2 regions of the Anaerolentibacter hominis genome follow, and region 2 is predicted to be linked to the other one. Evidence: riboswitches for the same ligand, from Rfam matches in the RefSeq annotation. Region 2 holds a riboswitch; the other holds the start of a gene.
The links. A riboswitch is a leader RNA that binds a small molecule or an ion and turns the genes downstream of it on or off. The one in region 2 is predicted to bind ZMP and ZTP.
Positions count from the first base shown of each region.

Region 1 (10,480 bases), on a different contig from region 2:
CATACTGCCAAAGATGCCAGAGTATATCAAGTGGATTATTATAATCTGGATGTTATTATTTCTGTCGTATACAGGGTAAAATCTCTGCTCGTCACGCAGTTCTGCATATGGGCGAATTCTGTACTAAAGGAATATAAAGCGGATAGAGAATCATGACAAATCTGAATTGAGCGAACTGAAAACGGAGGATCTTCTTGATTGAAAGTCAAGAAGAAAGAGTTAAGAGAACTATAAATAAAATCATTTCGTATCTGGCTATAAAGCAACTATGATTGTTATCTTTATGGAGGGATTAATTATGAATAAGTATGAGATTGAGAATGCAATATACAAGGAACTATCTGAAGAACTAAAGAAAATTGGAAAAATGCCTTTTGATAAAGGGTTACCTCTATTGCAGCGTGAGGCGTGGCGCCTTGCTGATAAATATGACACGGATGGCAGCAATGTTTTCAATATTCTTATATCCTACATGAATAAGGAGGCAAAAGAGTGAATATACAAAGGGGGCTTGCACTTGTAGTATCGAATGATAAGTATCAATTTTGCAATCAGCTACCTTCATGTAAGAAAGATGGTTACGATATGAAGGAATCTTTGAGGGTACTTGGGTTTGACATTTTCGCTGCACATGATTTTACTCGTGCCCATTTGTTTGAATTAATAGATCGGTTTATTATTGCCGCAGATTCATACTCGACAGTCCTTCTGTATTATTCTGGACATGGTGTTCAGATTGATGGTGAAAACTATATCGTACCGATAGATTGTAAACCAACACCCAATAAATCGATCCTTATAAACACAGGTTTAGTCCCAATAAAGATTATTGCTGATTATATGAATGCCCATCCGCAGAGATCAAACATAATTATTTTGGATGCTTGCAGAACTTCACCGTCATTTACAAAGGATATTTTAAGTGGTGGATTGGCTGAAATAAAATCTGGACGTGGTACATTCATATCCTTTGCTACAGCGCCCAACACTGTTGCGATTGGATCACCTTCGCCAGATGAAAACAGTATATTTACAGCTTGCCTGCTTCAGCATATTGATAAACCAAATATCAAAATAGAGGAGTTGTTTAAACAAGTACGTTCTGATGTAATAATACGAAGTGGAGGAACGCAAAATCCATGGGAAAGCACTTCTCTTACTGATGATTTTTTTTTCAACATAATGTCGGAGGATCAGATAAATGAAAATATCTATAAGGCAATACGAGATAATAGTTCAGCAGTTAACCTGATATACTTATCAGACTATTACCAGAAACCTATATCAGAGATTTATAGAATCTATTATCGCCAAAAAAGTGAAAAGCCAGGTGGTATTCACTTTAGTGATAAAGCAGAATTTGAAGCCTACATTTTGCACCAGATACTTGAACTTGGGTTTGAGTTTAAACATTATCGTTGGATGTATAACAATAAGGCAGTTGTGATGGGAGAATTCTACCACAGGCCTTCCCAAATTGCATTGGAGCCTTTGGGGAAAGGCATAGATGTAACAATAAACTTATGTGAGCCGCAAATAAATGAAACTGGTTGTGCAATTTCGGGGATAACCAATTTACCATTCAATACGAAATTAATGATAAATTTGCAGAATACTAAGTTGAGATATTTTGCTCAATGCAAAGCACAAATACAACAGGATGGAAGTTTTTGTAGTGATTGCTTCACATATAATAAAGGGGCTTTCCCGAATGGAGAATATAAAGTGATTATTTCAATGCCTGTTGCCAATGTTCAAACAAAAGATGTACAATCAATCATTGGTGAAAGAGGTTGTAATCTGATGGGCACTTATGTCAGTTCATCAATAATAAATGGTAAGACCGTGGAATTTCAGCAAATCATCACTATAAAAAATTAAATTGTAATGTGAGGGCAAAGATAAATCTCAGTTTGCAAGGGTGACTAGTTGTATCTTATTTAGTTATTATGCTATTGTGATTGCATGTGATATTGGCGAATTAATTGAATGTCATTAAAACACTAGAATTAAATTTGGTCGAAAACCTATGAAAAAAGTCAAATAAGCATATTATACAAAGGATGCCAGAAAGAAAAGCCTTAACAACCTATGTCGGCCCCACTGAAAATACTATTATACCTTATAAGGGCCCTGCGCTTGATATGCTTCAAAAGTAAAGACTGAGTTTAGAAGCAAAGGTCGAGATTATACAGGGTTACCTTGAAGGAACCATCACCTTAAGCGAAGTAGCGAGGAGAAGTAGCGTTTCTCGTGATGCAATCGGACAATGGGACCGCAATTACGAAGCAGACGGACCAGATGCATTTCTATTACATAAGAACCGTGTGTATCCCACGGAACTAAAGCGGCAAGCCGTAGAGGTATGAAAAGCAGCCAGCAACGCGTATGCTGCTGGTCAGTAAATATTTGTATTTTTTCACTGTCCTTTTGACGGGAAGCGGTTCAGTTTTCGCGGGGCCCATTTCATTACTGTTTATACAGTATTTGATTTATCTCATTTTGTAGAACTGCCACTTCCTCTTCCGAAGCCTCTGTGTATTTGTCAAAGGGAAACGGAATTTTCAGAGCATCGTATTTACTCTTGCAAAGCTTCCGGAAGGGCAGCAGCTCTGCCTTCTCAATGCAGGCATAGGGCCGGATCAGCTCTGCCAGTTTCTGTATATTTTCTTTGTTGTCATTCAATTCCGGGACGATAACCTGCCTGATCCAGGTAGGAATATTACGTTTATCCAGCTGCTCCAAAAAGAAAAGAACCGAGTTCAGACTTGCGCCGGTAAAATTCCGATAATCTGCTTCCGTGGTCATTTTCATATCCAGCAGACACAGATCAGTAACGCTGAGCAGCCGGGGGAACGATTGCTTCCAGGTATAGCCGCTGGTATCAAGAGCAGTATGGATACCGGCCTCCCGGCAAAGCGTAAATAATTCCGTGACGAATTCTGCCTGGAGAAGAGCCTCTCCTCCCGATACCGTCACACCGCCTTCTCTGCCGAAGTAACTGCGGTAACGCAGTATTTTGGAAAGCAGCTCTTCGGCGGAGAAGAGTGTACCGGCGTTCGGGTCCCAGGCATCCGGATTATGGCAATAACCACAGCGCAGGGGACAGCCCTGCATAAAAATAACAAAGCGGATTCCAGGGCCGTCCAGAGTTCCCAGGCTCTGAAAAGAATGTATACGACCGTTCATAGAAGCTCTTCCTTTCTGAGACATACAGTTACCATGCTGGACTGCCGCCGCCTAAACTGCTTCATGGAAGGTGCGGCTGATAACTTCCCGCTGCTGTTCCTTAGAAAGCTTGTGGAAGTTTACCGCGTATCCGGAGACACGTATGGTCAGGTTCGGATATTTGGACGGGTCTTCATAAGCCTCCATGAGCATACTTTTATTCATCACATTGACATTGATGTGATGAGCCATCTGCTGAAAATACCCGTCCAGGATTCCGGTCAGATTCTGAATCTGATCTTCACGGGAGCGTCCCAGGGCGGAGGGGATGATAGAAAATGTATTGGAAATACCATCCCGGCAGCAGGAATAGTCCAGTTTTGCAATGGAATTCAGGGAGGCCAGGGCCCCATTCGTTTCCCGGTTATGCATCGGGTTTGCACCGGGGGCAAATGGCTCCCCTTTCTTTCGGCCGTCCGGGGTTGAGCCCGTCTTTTTGCCGTATACGACGTTGGATGTTATGGTGAGTACGGACAGCGTATGTATCGCATCCCGGTAGGCAGGAGTTTTCTTTAATTCTGTAATTACATCCTCCAGAATGTCCCGGGCGATACCGTCCACCCGGTCATCATCATTTCCAAATTTCGGGAAATCCCCTTCTGTCTTAAAATCACAGATATAGCCATCCTGATCCCTGATAACAGATACCTTTCCGTAGCGAATGGCGGAGAGGGAGTCTGCGATAACGGAGAGGCCTGCCACGCCAAAGGCCATGAAGCGCTCTACTTCCGTATCGTGAAGAGCCATCTGGGTCTTTTCATAGGCGTATTTATCGTGCATATAATGGATCACGTTCATGGTATTGACGTACAAATTGCAGAGCCACTCTTTGTAGTTCTCAAAACGTTCCATTACGGTATTGTAATCCAGGGTTTCTTCCGGGTATACTTCCATTTTCGGGCCGATATCCATACCTGTCATCTGATCGTGGCCGCCGTTTAATGCCAGGAGCAAAAGCTTCGGCAGATTACATCTGGCGCCAAAGAACTGCATCTGTTTTCCGATCTTCATGGCGGAGACACAGCAGGCGATGCCGTAATCATCTCCGTAATACGACCGCATCAGATCATCATTTTCATACTGTATGGAACAGGTGTCGACAGATACCTGGCTGCAATATGTTTTAAATCCTTCCGGAAGCTGTTTTGACCACAGAATCGTCAGGTTCGGTTCCGGGGAGGAACCCAGAGTGTAGAGTGTGTTAATCATACGGAAGGAATTTTTTGTAACCAGTGTCCGGCCGTCTTCCCCCATGCCTCCCACGCTCTCGGTGATCCACATGGGATCTCCGCCGAAGAGCTCATTATATTCCGGAGTGCGCAGGTGTCTAGCCATACGCAGTTTCATGACAAAGTCATCCATCAGTTCCTGGGCTCCGGCTTCGTCCAGCAATCCGTTTTTCATATCCCGCTGGATATAGATATCTAGAAATGTACTGACCCGTCCCAGAGACATGGCGGCACCGTTCTGTTCTTTAATGGATGCCAGATAGGCAAAGTAGGTCCACTGCAGCGCCTCCCTGGCATTGGAAGCCGGCCGGCTGATATCGATTCCGTAGAGCGCAGCCATTTCTTTCGTCAGATTTAAAAAGGTAATCTGCTGGTAAAGCTCCTCGCTGAGCCGGATATTGTCCACATCCATCAGTTTTCTGCCAAGTTTGTTTTTATCTTTCTGCTTTTCAGCAATCAGGTAATCTGCCCCATAGAGCGCCATTCTCCGGTAATCGCCGATAATCCTTCCCCTGCCGTAAGCGTCCGGAAGGCCTGTGATAATCCCGATTTTCCGCGCCAGACGCATGTCATCTGTATAAACGCGGAAGACACCGTCATTGTGAGTCGTGCGGTATTTAAATTCTGTCTCCAGATGCTCCGACATTTCGTGACCGTAGGCTCTGCAGGCATTTCTTGCCATACGGATTCCGCCGAAGGGGTTGACCCCTCTTTTTAAGGGTGCGTCTGTCTGAAGTCCCACGATCAGCTCTTTTTCCTTATCCAGATAGCCTGGTTTATAGTTGACAAGGGAACTGGCGTGCTCTACGTCGATATCCAGAACACCGCCTTTTTCCTGTTCCTGTCTGAATAGATCATTTAATTCGGCCATCAATTCTGAGGTACGTTTGGTAGGGCCGGATAAAAAAGAGGAATCGCCGGTGTACGGCTCATAGTTGTTCTGGATAAAATCCCGTACATTGATTTCTTCCTGCCAGCAGCCGGTGTTAAATCCGTTCCATTCTTTAAACATAATTTCCTCCATTCCGAAGCGTTTTACTTAGGACTGCCTTTTTCCCTCCTGGATAAATTCAAGTACGCCTCAGCGTACTTGCTGCGAGCCGCATGCCATGCTTTGCATGACATAATACATCGATAAATCCGGACACAGAAAAAGGCAATCCTGACTATAGTCAGAATTGCCCAGACGGTCGACATCATACCTTCTATGCTTCCTTGTGGTGTGCTCCACAATTATCCGTCAGTCACATAGAATCTGGATTTAGTATAAGGGAGGAGGGAGGGGTTGTCAAGGGAAAAGGAAAAATGAAGAGTGAAAAATGAAAAACGGAAAGAGAGAGTGACGATAAAGGAAGAAGGAAGAGCAATGAAAAGAATAGTGAAGAGTGAAAAATGAAGAACGGAAGGGAAAGTGAAAGAGTGTAGAGGGCAATGAAAAGAATAGTGAAGAATGAATAATGAAAAACGAGATGGAAAGATTATGGGTAAATTAATAAGTATGAAAGAAGAGTTGCTTACCGTTATTCACTATTCATTCTTCCCTATCGGTTACTTCGGATTCACATGTACCATGCAGTGCTTGACTTTTGGGTATGTCTCTTCGATGGCGAGATGAACCTGCTCTGCTATGGTATGGCTTTCCCGCAGGGTCTGATTTCCATCCGCCCCGATTTCGATATCGATGTAGATTTTGGACCCGAACATCCGGGTCTTGATATCGTCGATACAGATTACGCCTGTCTGGGCCAGTATGGTTTCACGAATCCGGTCGATGGTTTCGGGATCGCAGGATTTATCGACCAGTTTTTCCATACTGTCTTTAAAGATGCTGACGGAGGCTTTTATGATAAAGAGGCAGATGACGATACTGGCCAGGGGATCGAGTATGGCAAGGCCTAATCTGGCTCCGGCGATTCCGATCAGGCTTCCTATGGAGGAGAGTGCATCGGAGCGGTGGTGCCAGGCATCGGCCATCAGAGCATCGGAATGGATTTTTCTGGCGCCTGCGCGGGTATACCAGTACATGCCTTCTTTTGTGAGGATGGATACGACTGCGGCGATCAGGGGCAGGAGGCCGGGGACAGAATGCTGCGTTTGTCCGCCTGCGATTTTCTGGATACCGGCGGCCCCGATTCCCATTCCGGTTGCAAACAGAATGACAGCCAGAAGGATTGCGGCTATACATTCCAGGCGTTCATGTCCATAGGGGTGCCCTTCATCGGATGCTCTGCCGGAGATAGCCACACCGATGATCACGATTATTGTGGTAAAGACATCGGAGGCAGTATGAACAGCGTCGGAGAGCATGGCTCCGGAATGGCCTGCAATACCGGCGATAAATTTAAATATACTCAGGGTGAGATTGATCAGTATGGTGCGGACTGATATCTGATAGGCCAGCTGCTGGCCGGATGGTTCAGAGGAAGAGAAGAAAAAGAGTCTGCAAGCTTTCATGTTACCTCCATGCCGGAGTCTGTTTTTAAGCGACACGGCATAAAAAATCATACGGACGACTTCTTACGGCGTATCAGGTTTAAGTATTATATGCAATAGGAATGGGAAATGACATGAAAGCAAAGATATGCTATACTGTGCATAAATAAAACGTGATGAGGTAAAAAGAAATATGGAAGACAGGTTTGAACGGATTTATACAAAAGGTACGATGAATGTAAACGAAATATGGGTGGACAGGGAGACCGGAGTGAATTACTTTTATCATCAGCGCGGCAATTCAGGAGGGTTGACACCGCTTCTGGACCGGGAAGGCAAACCTGTTATTACTACGGTTTTAAACCGATAAAATGTAGAAATTATGGGAATCCTACCAGCAGGTGAGCTGTCTGTGCAATTTAGGTTTAAGACGAGCTTTCCGTGAGATGGTGGGGGAAAGGAGCGGCGTATGTTGGAGAAAATAGGAAAGAACCCCAAGCCGGACAGAAAAGAGAGCAAGGAGATCTACAAGGTGAACTGTGAGAAATTGTCTGAACTGCAGCGGCAGTGCAGGGAGGAGAATATTCCGGTTACCATTGTGTTTGAGGGCCTTGACGGAACGGGAAAGGGATATCAGATCGGCCGATTCATCTATCCTCTGGACCCCAGGTTTTTCAGCGTTCATGCCATGAACCGGGAGAGAGAGGAAGAGGCGGCGCATCCATTTCTATGGAGATACTGGAACCGGATTCCCAAGCTTGGCGAGATTGCCGTATTTGATCGTAGCTGGTACCGCAGGGTGAGTCTGGACCGCTTTGATCTGAAGCCTTCCATGGAGGAAGTTGAAAAGGCGTACCGGGATATTCTGGCCTTTGAACGTCAGCTTTCCGACAGCGGGATGGTGATTATCAAGATTTTCCTTTACATTTCCAAAAAGGAGCAGAAAAAACGGTTTGAAGAGCTGGAAAGCCACAGTGAAACCCGCTGGAAGGTAGGGGAAGGTGACTGGCTGCGTCATAAGAAGTACGAGGAATACTTAAAGATAAATGAGGAAATGCTGGAGCGGACGGATGTGAGCTATGCTCCGTGGACGATCGTGGAGGCAGAAGACGATGACTGGGCCAGCGCGCAGATTATCAGCGCAGCTGTGGATTCTCTGGAAGCGGCAATCAAGAGAAAACAGCATCAGAGTGCTCAGCCGGTTTATCAGGGGGAGTCTGGCTTCCATACGCAGGTGCTCAAACATGTGGATCTGAGCCGGACGATGGAGAGGGACGAGTATAAAAAGAGACTTCGGGCAGTACAGAAGCGTCTTGAGGTATTGCACAATGAGATATTTTTGAACCGGATACCGGTAATCGCCGCCTTTGAGGGCTGGGATGCTGCAGGTAAGGGCGGAGCGATCAAGCGTCTGACGGAGCCGATGGACCCCAGAGGCTATGAAGTATGCACGACAGCCGCTCCGAAGGATCTGGAAAAACAGTATCATTATCTGTGGAGATTCTGGAGCCGTTTTCCAAAGAACGGTCATATTGCCATTTTTGACCGTACCTGGTACGGCAGGGTTATGGTGGAGCGGATCGAGGGCTTTTGTACAGAGGCGGAGTGGAAGAGGGCTTACCGTGAAATCAATGAGATGGAAGAGCACCTCACCTCATCAGGAGTGTTGCTGCTGAAATTCTGGCTGCACATTGATAAGGATGAACAGGAGCGCCGTTTCAAGGAGAGAATGGAAATTCCGTCAAAACAGTGGAAGATCACGGAGGAAGACTGGCGCAACCGTGAGAAATGGGACGATTACGAGAGAGCAGTGGATGAGATGTTGGTGCGCACCTCCACCACCTATGCTCCGTGGACGATTGTGGAGGGCAACTCCAAGTATTATGCCAGAATCAAGGTGCTTGAGACGGTTGCCGATAAATTGGAAGAAGGATTAAAGAAAAAGAAAGGAAAATAAGTGCAGACATGGGATTTTCTTGGGATGACTTAAAGCTGAACCGGGTAAAAGAAGAGATCGACAAGATTGATTTCGGACGGATCAAAGAAGATTTTACGGAAAAGGCGGAAATCATAGCGGATGCCGTCGTGGAGAAAGCGGACGAGATTAAAAATAATCCGGAGCTGAAAAAACGGCTGGAAGAGATAAAGCAGGACTTGAAAGATTTTAAGGAAAGAAACGAAGATGTTCCCGAAAAACTGATTCAGGAAGCAAAGGAACTGCTTCGGAAGATGGGTGTGAATATCTGATGGCAAAGCGGGGCAGAGCGCCTTAGTTTCATTCCCTGCTGTTATTGACCGGTTGTTATCTGGGATGTCGTAATTTTGGCGGCATCCCTGTTTTCTTATTACATTCAGAAGGAGCTTTCAATGAGCAAAATTTTAATTGTTGAGGATGATACTCCCCTGCGGGAGGGATTGGTTTATGAACTTGGGAGGGAAGGATACCTGGTACAGGCGGTATCTGCCGGCCTGGATGTATTTCCCGCCCTTTCTTCAGAAAAATATGACTTGGTAATTCTGGACGTGAATCTTCCAGATATCAGCGGGTTTGATCTGTGCCCTCGTATTCGAAAGATTTGCCAGGTACCAGTTATATTTCTGACCGCTAAAGATCTGGAGGAGGACGAAGCAGCGGGCTTTGATCTGGGGGCAGACGACTACATAACAAAGCCTTTCAGCACGATGGTCCTGAAGAAAAGAATCCAGGCGGTGCTGAAACGATCCGGAGCAGGGGGACAAAACGCCTTTTATCAGGATGGTTTTCTGACTCTGGATTTTGAACAATTGAAAGGAAGCCGGAATGAGGATGAATTTGTATTGACACCTACGGAATACCGGATGCTTAAGCTTCTTGCAGCAAACCCGGGAAAGGTGATGACCCGAAGAGTTATGATGGAACGATTGTATGATGAGCAGGAGAACTATGTGGATGAGCATACGCTGGAAGTGAATATAAACCGGCTGAGGAAGAAGTTTGAAGATGCGCAGCACAAGTATATCAAGACCGTTTATGGTATGGGATACATGTGGATGGGAGATGGGTACCGTGAAACGTAAGACGTCATTTCGCAAAATTATAATCACTTCTGTTATCGTGAGTGTGATCGTATGTGTGCTGACAGCCGCTGCATTGATATGGGGCGGACTTAAGCCCATAGGGGGTGTGCTTCTGGTACTCACCACAGGCGGGGCATTATCCCTGGCCTGGGGATTTACTGCCGCCTGCGAACGTAGAGTGACCGCCATTTTTGATGATCTGAACCGATGTATGGATGAAATGATCAACGATGCAAAGGAGGTAGAGTTTCAGATCACGGAAGCCCCTGAGACAGTGGTGGCTAGAGCGCAGAATAAGCTTCTGCGTCTGTACGGGATTCTTCAGAATAGCAGCAGGGAGAGTGCAGCCCAAAAACAGATTATTCAGGGGCTGATCGGGGATATTTCCCATCAGGTGAAAACTCCGATCGCCAATATTAAGATGTATCTTTCTATTTTACAGGAGGAGGATCTGCCGGAAGAAAAGAGGATTGCATTTGCTGCGTTGGCTGCCGGTGAGGGGGATAAGCTGGAATTTCTGATCCAGTCCATGA
Region 1 is NZ_JAWDIX010000002.1:18,512-28,991, forward strand. Features, by position in the region: gene rhuM (RhuM family protein) at 31-156, shown strand; gene ABCW47_RS09300 (hypothetical protein) at 299-496, shown strand; gene ABCW47_RS09305 (caspase family protein) at 493-1,881, shown strand; gene ABCW47_RS15130 (helix-turn-helix domain-containing protein) at 2,163-2,369, shown strand; gene pflA (pyruvate formate-lyase-activating protein) at 2,470-3,189, opposite strand; gene pflB (formate C-acetyltransferase) at 3,241-5,469, opposite strand; ZMP/ZTP riboswitch at 5,631-5,715, opposite strand; gene ABCW47_RS09320 (cation diffusion facilitator family transporter) at 6,006-6,911, opposite strand; gene ABCW47_RS09325 (DUF6440 family protein) at 7,084-7,260, shown strand; gene pap (polyphosphate:AMP phosphotransferase) at 7,360-8,847, shown strand; gene ABCW47_RS09335 (hypothetical protein) at 8,856-9,137, shown strand; gene ABCW47_RS09340 (response regulator transcription factor) at 9,258-9,947, shown strand; gene ABCW47_RS09345 (sensor histidine kinase) at 9,937-10,480, shown strand, end outside.
Region 1: it holds a riboswitch for ZMP and ZTP, as region 2 does, so the genes downstream of both, pflB (formate C-acetyltransferase) here and purH (bifunctional phosphoribosylaminoimidazolecarboxamide formyltransferase/IMP cyclohydrolase) in region 2, are expected to answer to the same signal.

Region 2 (10,480 bases):
GTCCCATCCGTTTTAATTAATATCGTATTATTTTGTACATCCTTAGCCGATAATTCTTCAATCTTTCCGGAACAGCCAGAAAGAGCAAAAATCATAACTGCAAAGACAGCACATAGAAGATATTTCTTCAATCTCTCACCCTCCCATATCCACAAACATTCGCTTTCTCATTGTAACCGAGGCCCGGAATATTTGCAACAAAAACCAGCAATGCTGCAACTCTCACACACTCTTCCCTCTTACTTTTCGTTCTTCACTCTTCGCTTTTCATTATTCATTTCTTCTTCATTCTTCACTTTTCATTCGTTCTTCATTCTTCACTTTTCATTCGTTCTTCATTCTTCACTTTTCATTCTTACTTACTCCATTCCCTCCAGCATCTCCAGGGATTTGAATTTAGCGTCCACATACATATCATAGTAATGTCCCATCACCTGCCTCAGTTCCTCCAGCACATCCTCCGCCACTGTAAAGGTATACAGTTTTTCGATAGGGGTCGCCAATATAAACTGCATGGTATAGACAGCGCTGTCCGAAACAGGCAGGCTGTCAGGATGCCCGGCCTGGCAGTCCGCACAGAGCAGGCCCCCTTCCCTGCAGGAAAAAACGTGCAGATGCTCCTCACTCCCGCACTTGACACAGTGAAATACCTGCGGCGCTTCCCCGTTGAGCTGAATCATCCGCAGTTCATATATGTACCGTACCAGCCGCATAGGAAGAGAGGGCACCGACAATGCCCTCAGTGACTGATACAGTAATTTCATCATTTCCATCGCTGGAAGATTTTCCCTTGTATAATAATCGGCCAGTTCGCAAAAATACGTACCATAACATATTTTAACAAGGTCATCCCGAAGCTCGGTAAAGTAGTTCTGTATTTCTGCGCCGATTATCTGATAATAGGACCCTCTTCCCGCTATGACCCGGAAACTGCCGAAAGAAAACTGCTGCACAGTTCCCAGCAGCTGGCTGTCCTGCCTTCTTGCCCCTTTGGCAAATGCAGATATTTTCCCCCGTTCTTTTGACAGCAACACAACTCTGCGGTCCCTCTCACCCACGGGTGATGTTTTTAAAATAATCCCCGTCAGTGTTACGGTATCTGCCGTTCCCACTATTTGTGCCACCTCTTTCACAGGCTGTATGCTCTTCCTGAGTGCAGGCCAGATATTTTAAATACGCCTGAACATTTCCGGTCTTTTCAAAGTTATTCCAGTATTCTGATTGTTTCATCCCTATTTCCCCCTTTTTGAATCTGCGCCGATTCAAAACGATACAAAATCACAATCGTTCCGGGCAGTTTCTGCTATGTAATAGGATTCCCAAAAAAGAGGATTTTGAAACATAAATCAGACGGTTCCTCAAGAAAATCTACAGTCCTTTTTCTTCTATTGTTATATGCCAGACCACAGCCTTCCGGTTATTCATCTTCCCGGAATCCGAAATTTTTCAGCAAAAAATCGCTGTCCCGCCAATCTTTTTTCACTTTTACCCAGAGCTGAAGATTCACCTTCATATCCAGCAGGTTTTCTATCTCCACTCTCGCCTGTGTACCAATCTTTTTCAGCATTGTACCCTGTTTGCCGATGATCATCCCTTTATGGGAATCCCGCTCACAGACAATGGTAGCCTGTATGTCCATCATATTCCCCCGGCTGCGCTCCTTCATACTCTCGATGGAAACAGCAATCCCATGAGGAATCTCATCCTTCATAAGGCGAAGGGCCTTCTCCCGGATCAGCTCTGCCACAATCTGCCGTTCCGGCTGATCTGTAATCGTATCCTCGTCATAGAACATAGGGCCATTTTCCAGATAATGAAAGATTGCCTTTAAAAGTTCTTCTTTATTCTCCCCGGTCAGGGCTGAAACAGGCAGTATTTCCTGAAAATGGCAGATATCCTTATACGTCTGGATCACTTCCAGGATCTTCTCTTTTTTCACCGTATCTATTTTATTTATAACCAGCAAAACCGGTGTATCTGTTCTTGAGAGCTGCTCTGCAATATGGCGTTCCCCGGCTCCCACAAAGGTTTCCGGCTCCACCAGCCATAATATAACATCTACCTCATTCAGCGTACGTTCCGCCACTGCGACCATGTATTCGCCCAGCTTATTTTTAGCCTTGTGGATACCAGGGGTGTCCAGAAAAATGATCTGCCCCTCCTCACAGGTATACACCGTCTGGATACGGTTGCGTGTCGTCTGGGGTTTGTTGGACGTAATCGCTATTTTCTGACCGATCAGCTGGTTCATCAGCGTCGATTTCCCTACATTCGGTCTGCCGATAATCGTAACAAACCCGGATTTAAATTTATTGCTCATTTGCATAATCCTATTTCCTTTCCCGTTAAGGGCAGTATTTTATCTTGGAAGTAGATAAGACTCCCACCTCTATAGGTGGTGAGTAAATAACAAATTCGTCATGGTGGGAGCCCATTCTCCTTCCAAGATAAAGCCTCCGGTGGATTGCAGAGCCGCACAGATGTATTATGTCATGCAACGCATGACGGGCGGCTCGCAGCAAGTACGCCGAGGCGTACTTGAATTATACACGCGTATCGCTGTTTTGAGTTATCTCCAAACAGCAATACGCCAGATACTCTGTTTAACCTTCGTGCAGAGGCGCAAGAACATGGAACAGTTCTTTCTGTTCTTCCAGTTTCTTTTCATTTCCAACCACACAGATATAGTGCTGATCCAGCACAGCTTTCATAGGCCCGGCCAGTCTGCGGATCGCTTCACTATCCGTCGCCAGCAGTTCATCTCTTTCCTGCTGGTAGTCTTCCTTAGTAAGCCCGGACAAATAAGCTGTCATAGAACGGCTGCCCTTTCCGGCAGGGGTGAGAGGAGTATCCAGATTGCTGATGGTTCCAATGATATTTCTGGTCATATCCCGCTCTGTACACTCATACTGTGCAAGATAGTCACCGACCCCTTCAAACACCTCATTCGTCCGCTCCAGATTCGGATCTCGGTAAGATACCAGAAATGCATTTCCTGTTCTCCCGAAGCCGCTCATACAGCCGTACGCACCGCCCTTTACCCTGATGTTATTCCACAGGTAATCGTAGCTTAAAATCATACGCAGCACCATCATAGAACCGGTATAGTCAAAACCGGCCTCTTTAAAATTCCCGACTCTTGCCACATATTGTACCTGACCGGAAGTCAGGAATCCTTCATTTGTTTCAGGAACAGACAAAGGAGAATCCGCCCCTCTTACCGGCAGAGTATCCTGCGCGCCCAGTCCCCGGATCATCTTTTCCAGAACAGGTCCCGCCGCATTCAGTCCCTCCACATCACAGGTCAGGCTTACCATCAGCCGCTTCTGCGTAAAGATTCCGCTATAGAGAGAACGAAGCTGCTCCATGAATTTATCTTTTTTCTGATCAAAATTCCGGCACAGATCCTCCAGAACCCGGTAGAGAGCGATCCCATCTACCATATCCTGATACCGCATCAACTGGCTGTGGTAGGAACCGCCGCGGACAACCGATGTAAGATGGCCATTGCTCTCCAGACGCATCTGCAGCTTGGATTTCAGTTCCAGTATAATTTCCCGCAGTCTCTTTTCATCGTCGATTCTGGTCTTCGTGATCAATTCCGTCAGCAGGCCGGAGCCAGCTTCCAGCTCCGGATACAGGATTTTCACGCTTACCTCCATTTTGGCCGATAAGACACCCTCTTTTGCGTAACACCGGACATCCGCTCTGGTACCCCCGGTATGAATATTAATTTCATTGGACAAATCCTGATACGTATAATTCTCTGTATTCAGCTTAGCCAGCAGATAGGGCAGAATACCGGCATAGGGGATCAGATCCTCCGGCAGGTCCGTCACATCAAACAGCAGTTTCAGATAGGCAATCCCATTTGTTGAGACATCGTGGTATAGCAGCGGCGTATCGCCAATCGTTCTCTCTTCATTATATAGCGGCTGTGTATCCTTCGCTATATCTTCTCTTGTAAGAAGGGGTATACAGGCCAGTTCCTCCTGGGAATCCTCTTCCTCCTGGTATTGTTTTAGGGCTCTGGTGGCTTCTGCAAGCGCTGTGAGCTCCGCTGCGGAAAGTTCCGCTTTATAAGCGGCCAGCTCCTCCTTCACCTTTTCTTCTATTTTATCAGTCAGGCCCTGTTCCGGCTCTGCTATAATCAGCGCGGTATGAGGATTGTTTAACAGCCATGTGTCAATCAGCCGTTCAAAATAATCTGTCTCCACCAGTTCCCGCATTTTCGCAAATGTCTCACCAGCCTCCAGGTGAAGGAATGGTTTCATATCATCATAGAGCCAGCTGTCCAGCATCTGAATCCCGTACATCAGTCCCTTGGGATAAGAGCCGAAATCGCCCTCCCGGAACCGGAATTCGTACAGATTCAAAGCAGCCAGCAGTGTTTTCTTATTCAGTCCCTGTTCCGACAGTTCTTCCAATGTGCTGCGTATACAGGAGTAAAAAGTCTCCTTCTGCTCTGTGTCGGCATTTTTAGCAATAATGGAATAAGTGGGCTGTAACGTGGAATTGGAGTAATCACTCATTACATCATCCCCGATTCCCGCATCAAGAAGCGCTTGTTTCACCGGGGCTCCGGGTGCTCCCACCAGAGCATAATCCAGCACATCCCAGGCCAGATAAAGTTCTTTGTTCAGGCTGGTATCCACAACCGCGTTAAAGCTCAAATAAGTCTTATGCGCCGTCTCTTCCTTGGCGGAAATAGAATATGTGTCCAGCATTTCTCTCATCGTCCCAAAGGGTTTCTGCATCTGAATAGCAGAATCCACATCCAGGTATTCAAATCTGCTCAAATAGTGTTCGTCTATCCAGGCCAGTTTTTCCTCCACATCCATATTCCCGTACAGGTAAATGTAACTGTTGGACGGATGATAATAGGTTTTGTGGAAGTTCAAAAACTGCTCGTAGGTCAGATCCGGGATACAGGACGGCTCCCCGCCGGATTCATTGCCATAACAGGTGTCTGGGAACAGTGCCTGCATGGTCATCCGGGCCAGTTTTTCTTCCGGTGATGAAAACACGCCTTTCATCTCATTATAAACCACGCCATTGTATTTCAGTTCTCCAGCTTCATTCTCCAGCTCGTAGTGCCAGCCCTCCTGCTTAAAGATTTCTTCCCTCTCATAAATCTTAGGATAGAAAACCGCGTCCAGGTATACGTGCATCAGATTCTGAAAATCTTTATCATTACAGCTTGCAACCGGATAAATTGTTTTATCCGGATACGTCATGGCATTTAAAAAGGTGTTTAAAGAACCCTTCACCAGTTCCACAAAAGGATCTTTCACAGGAAAATCCCTGGAGCCGCAGAGAACAGAGTGTTCAATAATATGCGGAACCCCGGTGGAATCTGCCGGAGGAGTACGAAACCCGATTGAGAACACTTTATTCTCATCCTCGTTGCTGATCACAGCCACACGTGCCTTTGTCTTTTTATGCCGGTACAGATATCCGGTGCTGTTCAAGTCCTTAAGCTCTTCCTTTTGTATCAACTCATATATATCTTCAATCATTTTTATACCCATGCCTTTCCCGTTTTGAGTCCCTCCCAAAGCCGGAATAGACTCAAATACGTATGTTGAAAGATTACTTTCAACTTTACCTCCATGCCGGAGCCGGCTGACAGATTTCTCACCCTTCGTCTCCGATATCACTCAAGATAGCAACTGTGGCTATTATAGCATTTTAAAATTCTCCGGGATAGGGGTAGCTTTTATATTTTTTTTACATTATTCCGCATATTTTTCCCAGGCATCAGAGCCAGAATACCGGCCACAATAAGCAGGAAACTGATCCACTGAGACGTGGAAAAGATCCAGAGAAATCCACGGATCTGGTCGCCCCGGAACGTTTCCGTCACCAGGCGGATCAGACCATAGCCAAAGCAGTAAAACCCCAGAATCCTGCCCGGCTTTCTCTTCTTTCTTCCATACCAGAACAGGCTCGCCGCAAGCAGAAACAAAAGCAGACTTTCCAGCAGCTGAACCGGAAACAGATCTGTTCCGGAAGGCGCAATGCCCGCCTCCGGAAATCGGACGCCGACGGCTCCTTCATAGGGTATTCCATAACAGCAGCCAGCGCAGAAACATCCAATCCTCCCCAGACTGTGAATCAGCGGAACAGAAGGAAGAATGAGTTCCAGCATGTTCAAAAAGGGGAGCTTATATTTTCTGCAGTATAAAAAGACTGCCGCACCGCCTCCGAATAATCCTCCATAAAATACAAACCCCGCCGACAGCATACCAAACACTTCCGTCAGGCTTAATCCTGCCTGCAGCACTGCAGCTAACTGCGGAAGAATCGTAACGATATAAAACAATTTTGCACCGATTATGACGCCTACTATTCCCATCAAAAAGGCAAACAACACATCCTGTCCTGCTGTCCTGTATATTCCCGCCCGTAAGTACGCAGCCAGAACTCCCAACAGACAGCCAATTAAAATCAGCAGTCCGTACATGGCAATCTCTCTGCCGAATATTTCAATTACCGGAAGCATTCTGACCACCGTCCCTTCGAAATGATATCTAAGCGAAAGAAGCCGTCATACAAAGAGTCTTCTCTGTATAACGGCCCATTTACCATTCACCTGTCGGAGAAATCCTCATCTCCAAAACATTACCGCATCTGCCGGCTTCCCATTACAGCGCGGCAAAAAATCCCACGCAGGCAGCGCAGGCCAGGAAACTTAACGCGCACATCGCCAATCCAATGATAGAGAGAACTATTCCGGCCGTCGCCATCCCGGAACCGGTCTCCTTCTTCGCAGACACGCCCAGAACCAGGCCGATAACCGCCAATATTATTCCGATAAAAGAATAGCTTCCCAAAAATATGAAAACCAACGAAACAATACCCAGCACCAACGAGGCAATGGATTTTCCATCTGTCTGATTATTCATGTAAACACCTCACCTTTCTTCCCCCAGAGTCATCTTATGTATGATCACAGCCGCGGAGAACGTAAACAGAATTCTCCGGTTGTCATTAGTATAATATATTCCAACCGGGATAGCAAGAAAAGAAGGATGCCGCAAAAAAACTGCGGCATCCTTCTATGGCTTTCAAAGCATTAGTGTCTGAAATGCCTCATTCCGGTAAACACCATCGCAATCCCATATTCATTACATTTTTTAATAGAATCTTCGTCTCTGATAGATCCGCCCGGCTGTATAATTGCCGTGATACCTGCCTCATGGGCAGCTTCCACACAATCATCAAAGGGGAAGAATGCATCTGATGCAAGGACGGCGCCCTTTGCTGCATCCGGACCGATCAGTTCAGCAGCATGTTCCATGCTCTGCTTCGCTGCCCAGATACGGTTAACCTGCCCTGGTCCAATTCCCACGCTCTGTTTATCCTTCGCCAGCGCTATGCCGTTGGATTTCACATATTTCACAATCTTCCAGGCAAAGAGCATATCTTCCATCTCCTTCCCGGAAGGAGCCCGGTCGGTAACAACCTTCAAATCTTCCTCCGCCAGAAGCTTGCTGTCCACCGTCTGAACGATCAGTCCGCCGTTTACTTTCTTAAAATCATAGGCAGTTTCCGGCTGCTGCTCACTGATATTCTCCAGTTTCAGGAGACGGAGATTTTTCTTGGTCTGTAGCAGTTTAAGCGCTTCCTCCTCATAATCAGGAGCGACAACCACTTCCAGGAAAACGTCTTTCATTTCCTGCGCAACCGGCAGGGTCAGCGTCCTGTTCATTACCACAATGCCGCCGAAAACCGATACTTTATCCGCGTTAAATGCCTTTGTCCAGGCAGTATATAAATCCGGATCACTGCCCACACCGCAGGGATTTCCATGTTTACAGGCCACAACAGTTGTCTCATCAAATTCCTTCAGCAGCTCCAGCGCCCCGTTGGTATCATTGATATTGTTGAAGGACAACTCCTTGCCGTTTAACTGCACCGCATCGGTAAGAGATCCCTTTTTCTTACCGATTTCACGGTAAAAGGCTGCTTTCTGGTGAGGATTTTCGCCGTATCTCATATCCTGAACTTTTTCATAGGTGAGCGTCAGCGTATCCCCAAATTCAAAATCATTTCTCTCTTTTTTCAGATAGTCGGCGATCATTGTATCGTAGTTTGAAGTATGGATAAACACCTTCTCCATCAGATAAAACTTGGTATCCAGAGAAACTTTCCCATTTTCTTTCAGTTCTTCCAGAACTTTTTCATAATCCGCCGGGTCCGTCACAACAGCCACATCCTGATAGTTCTTTGCAGCTGCCCGGAGCATGGTGGGTCCTCCTATATCAATATTCTCTACTGCGTCATCACGGGTTACCCCATCCTTTAAAATAGTTTGTTTAAACGGATATAAATTCACGATAACAAAATCAATCGGTTCAATATTCAGTTCCTTCAGCTGTTTCATATGCTCCGGGTTGCTGCGCATAGCCAGAAGTCCTGCGTGCACAATCGGATGCAGAGTTTTTACGCGGCCGTCCAGGCACTCCGGAAATCCGGTCAGCTCGGAAATCTCCATAGCCTCAACACCCTCAGAGGTCAGCTTGCTGTAAGTCCCTCCTGTAGAAATGATTTCCACACCAAGGCTGCTCAGATTCTTTGCAAATTCCACGATTCCGGTTTTGTCAGATACACTGATTAATGCTCTCATAAATTTCATCCTTTCTTGTCAGCTTTCACGATTTCACACATCGCTGCGCATGAAATAGGTAATATTGGAAAATACTATAGCTGCGTATTTCCTTTAAAAATAGTAACTTTCAAGGTAATAGAAAACCGCCTGGGTAGCCCCTCTTATGCTGCCCAGGCGGTCGACGATCGTTCTCTCCTGTACTCCCCTCGGGTAATCCCGTTTCCGCCAGTTGTACAGGCTTTATAATCACAATATACAGGAAGAAGAATGAAAAAACAAGCGTCCTACTTATTAAAAATATTAAAAAGATTCATTAGAGGCATTTTCCCCTCTTTTCCTTTTGCCCTATTTCATGTACAATAACCTGGAAGGATATTACAAATTATGAAGCAAAAACCATGTATCTCAAATATGGGATTCGGAATAGGATTCCTTGTGTTTTCTTTGTCGGTTGGTGTTATTTTTATTCTTTTGTTTCGTCCTTTTTATTATTTGGAAATGAAACTGCTGGATATTCCCGGTTCCTCCGGACTGTCCGCGGCGGAGATCAGAAGTAATTACCGTGTGCTGATGGATTATCTTCTTCCCTTTACCGGGGGAGAGCTTGCTTTTCCCACCTTAAAAGCATCGGCCGGAGGACTTAAGCATTTTGCGGAGGTAAAGCAGCTTATCCGATTCGTGTATGCTGCAGCCCTTGGAAGCGGTATTTTATTAAGTGCCGGTATTTTGAGACGCCGGAAAAAGCGGGATTACAGTTACCTGAAAACCTCGGCCCGCATGATGGCTGCACTGCCGGTACTGTTAGGACTGGCGTTTATTCTCCGGTTTTCCACTGTTTTTTCTGTATTTCACCGGATATTTTTCCGCAATGACCTGTATCTGTTTGATCCGGCAATCGACCCGGTTATTCTCATACTGCCGGAGACCTTCTTTATGCATTGCGGACTGGTCATTCTGGCGGTTGTATTAACAGGAAGTTTCAGCCTCTGGCTGATTCATCATATAATAACAAAGAAACCTGCTCTGTATGTTGTCCGGCCGGACCGTACGGGCAGTCTATCAGAAAGGAGAATATAGTTATGAAATATGTTTGTTCTATTTGCGGTTACGTTTACGATGAAGAGGCGGGAGATCCATCTGTGGGAATCGAACCCGGAACCAAATGGGAAGATGTTCCTGAGGATTTTGTATGCCCGCTCTGCGGCGTTGGCAAAGAGATGTTTGAAGAGCAGTAAATTGACAACCCGGTACCGGATTACTTATTATGAATCTGCGGCAGCACTGCGCAAGATAGTTTATCTTACCGCGGTGCTGTCTTGTACCGTCATCTGCCGGGCGTACTTTTATATACCCGGCGAATTTACATAAGTTCAGGGAGGTAACAGCATGCCAGCACAAAAGGTATCCGAGACCGTCTATTCTGTGGGAATTCTTAATCCCGCCATGCGTATCTTTGATGTGGTAATGAAGACAGAATACGGAACCTCGTATAATTCGTATATAGTAAAGGGCAGTGAAAAAATTGCGTTAATTGAAACCTGCCACCATACATTCTGGAAACAATATCTGGAGAATATCCGGGAGGTCTGTGAGCCGGAACAGATTGATTATATCATTTTAAATCACTGTGAACCGGACCACTCCGGCGCCTTAAGAGAACTTCTTTCCGTCTGCACCAATGCACAGATCTATGTGAGCCAGGCAGGTTCCATCTATCTGAAAAATATCACCAACCGCGTAGATCTGCCCCTGACGGTTGCAAAAGACGGTGCATCACTGGATCTGGGCGGCGGCAATGTGCTCCGTTTTATCGCAGCGCCGTTTCTGCATTGGCCCGATTCCATGTTCACCTGGATGGAGAGCGAG
Region 2 is NZ_JAWDIX010000001.1:471,415-481,894, reverse strand. Features, by position in the region: gene ABCW47_RS02065 (hypothetical protein) at 1-131, opposite strand, end outside; gene recO (DNA repair protein RecO) at 360-1,133, opposite strand; gene era (GTPase Era) at 1,418-2,320, opposite strand; gene ABCW47_RS02050 (insulinase family protein) at 2,604-5,519, opposite strand; gene ABCW47_RS02045 (prolipoprotein diacylglyceryl transferase) at 5,720-6,505, opposite strand; gene ABCW47_RS02040 (DUF4190 domain-containing protein) at 6,648-6,908, opposite strand; gene purH (bifunctional phosphoribosylaminoimidazolecarboxamide formyltransferase/IMP cyclohydrolase) at 7,079-8,632, opposite strand; ZMP/ZTP riboswitch at 8,776-8,857, opposite strand; gene ABCW47_RS02030 (TIGR01906 family membrane protein) at 8,999-9,691, shown strand; gene ABCW47_RS02025 (rubredoxin) at 9,694-9,849, shown strand; gene ABCW47_RS02020 (FprA family A-type flavoprotein) at 10,001-10,480, shown strand, end outside.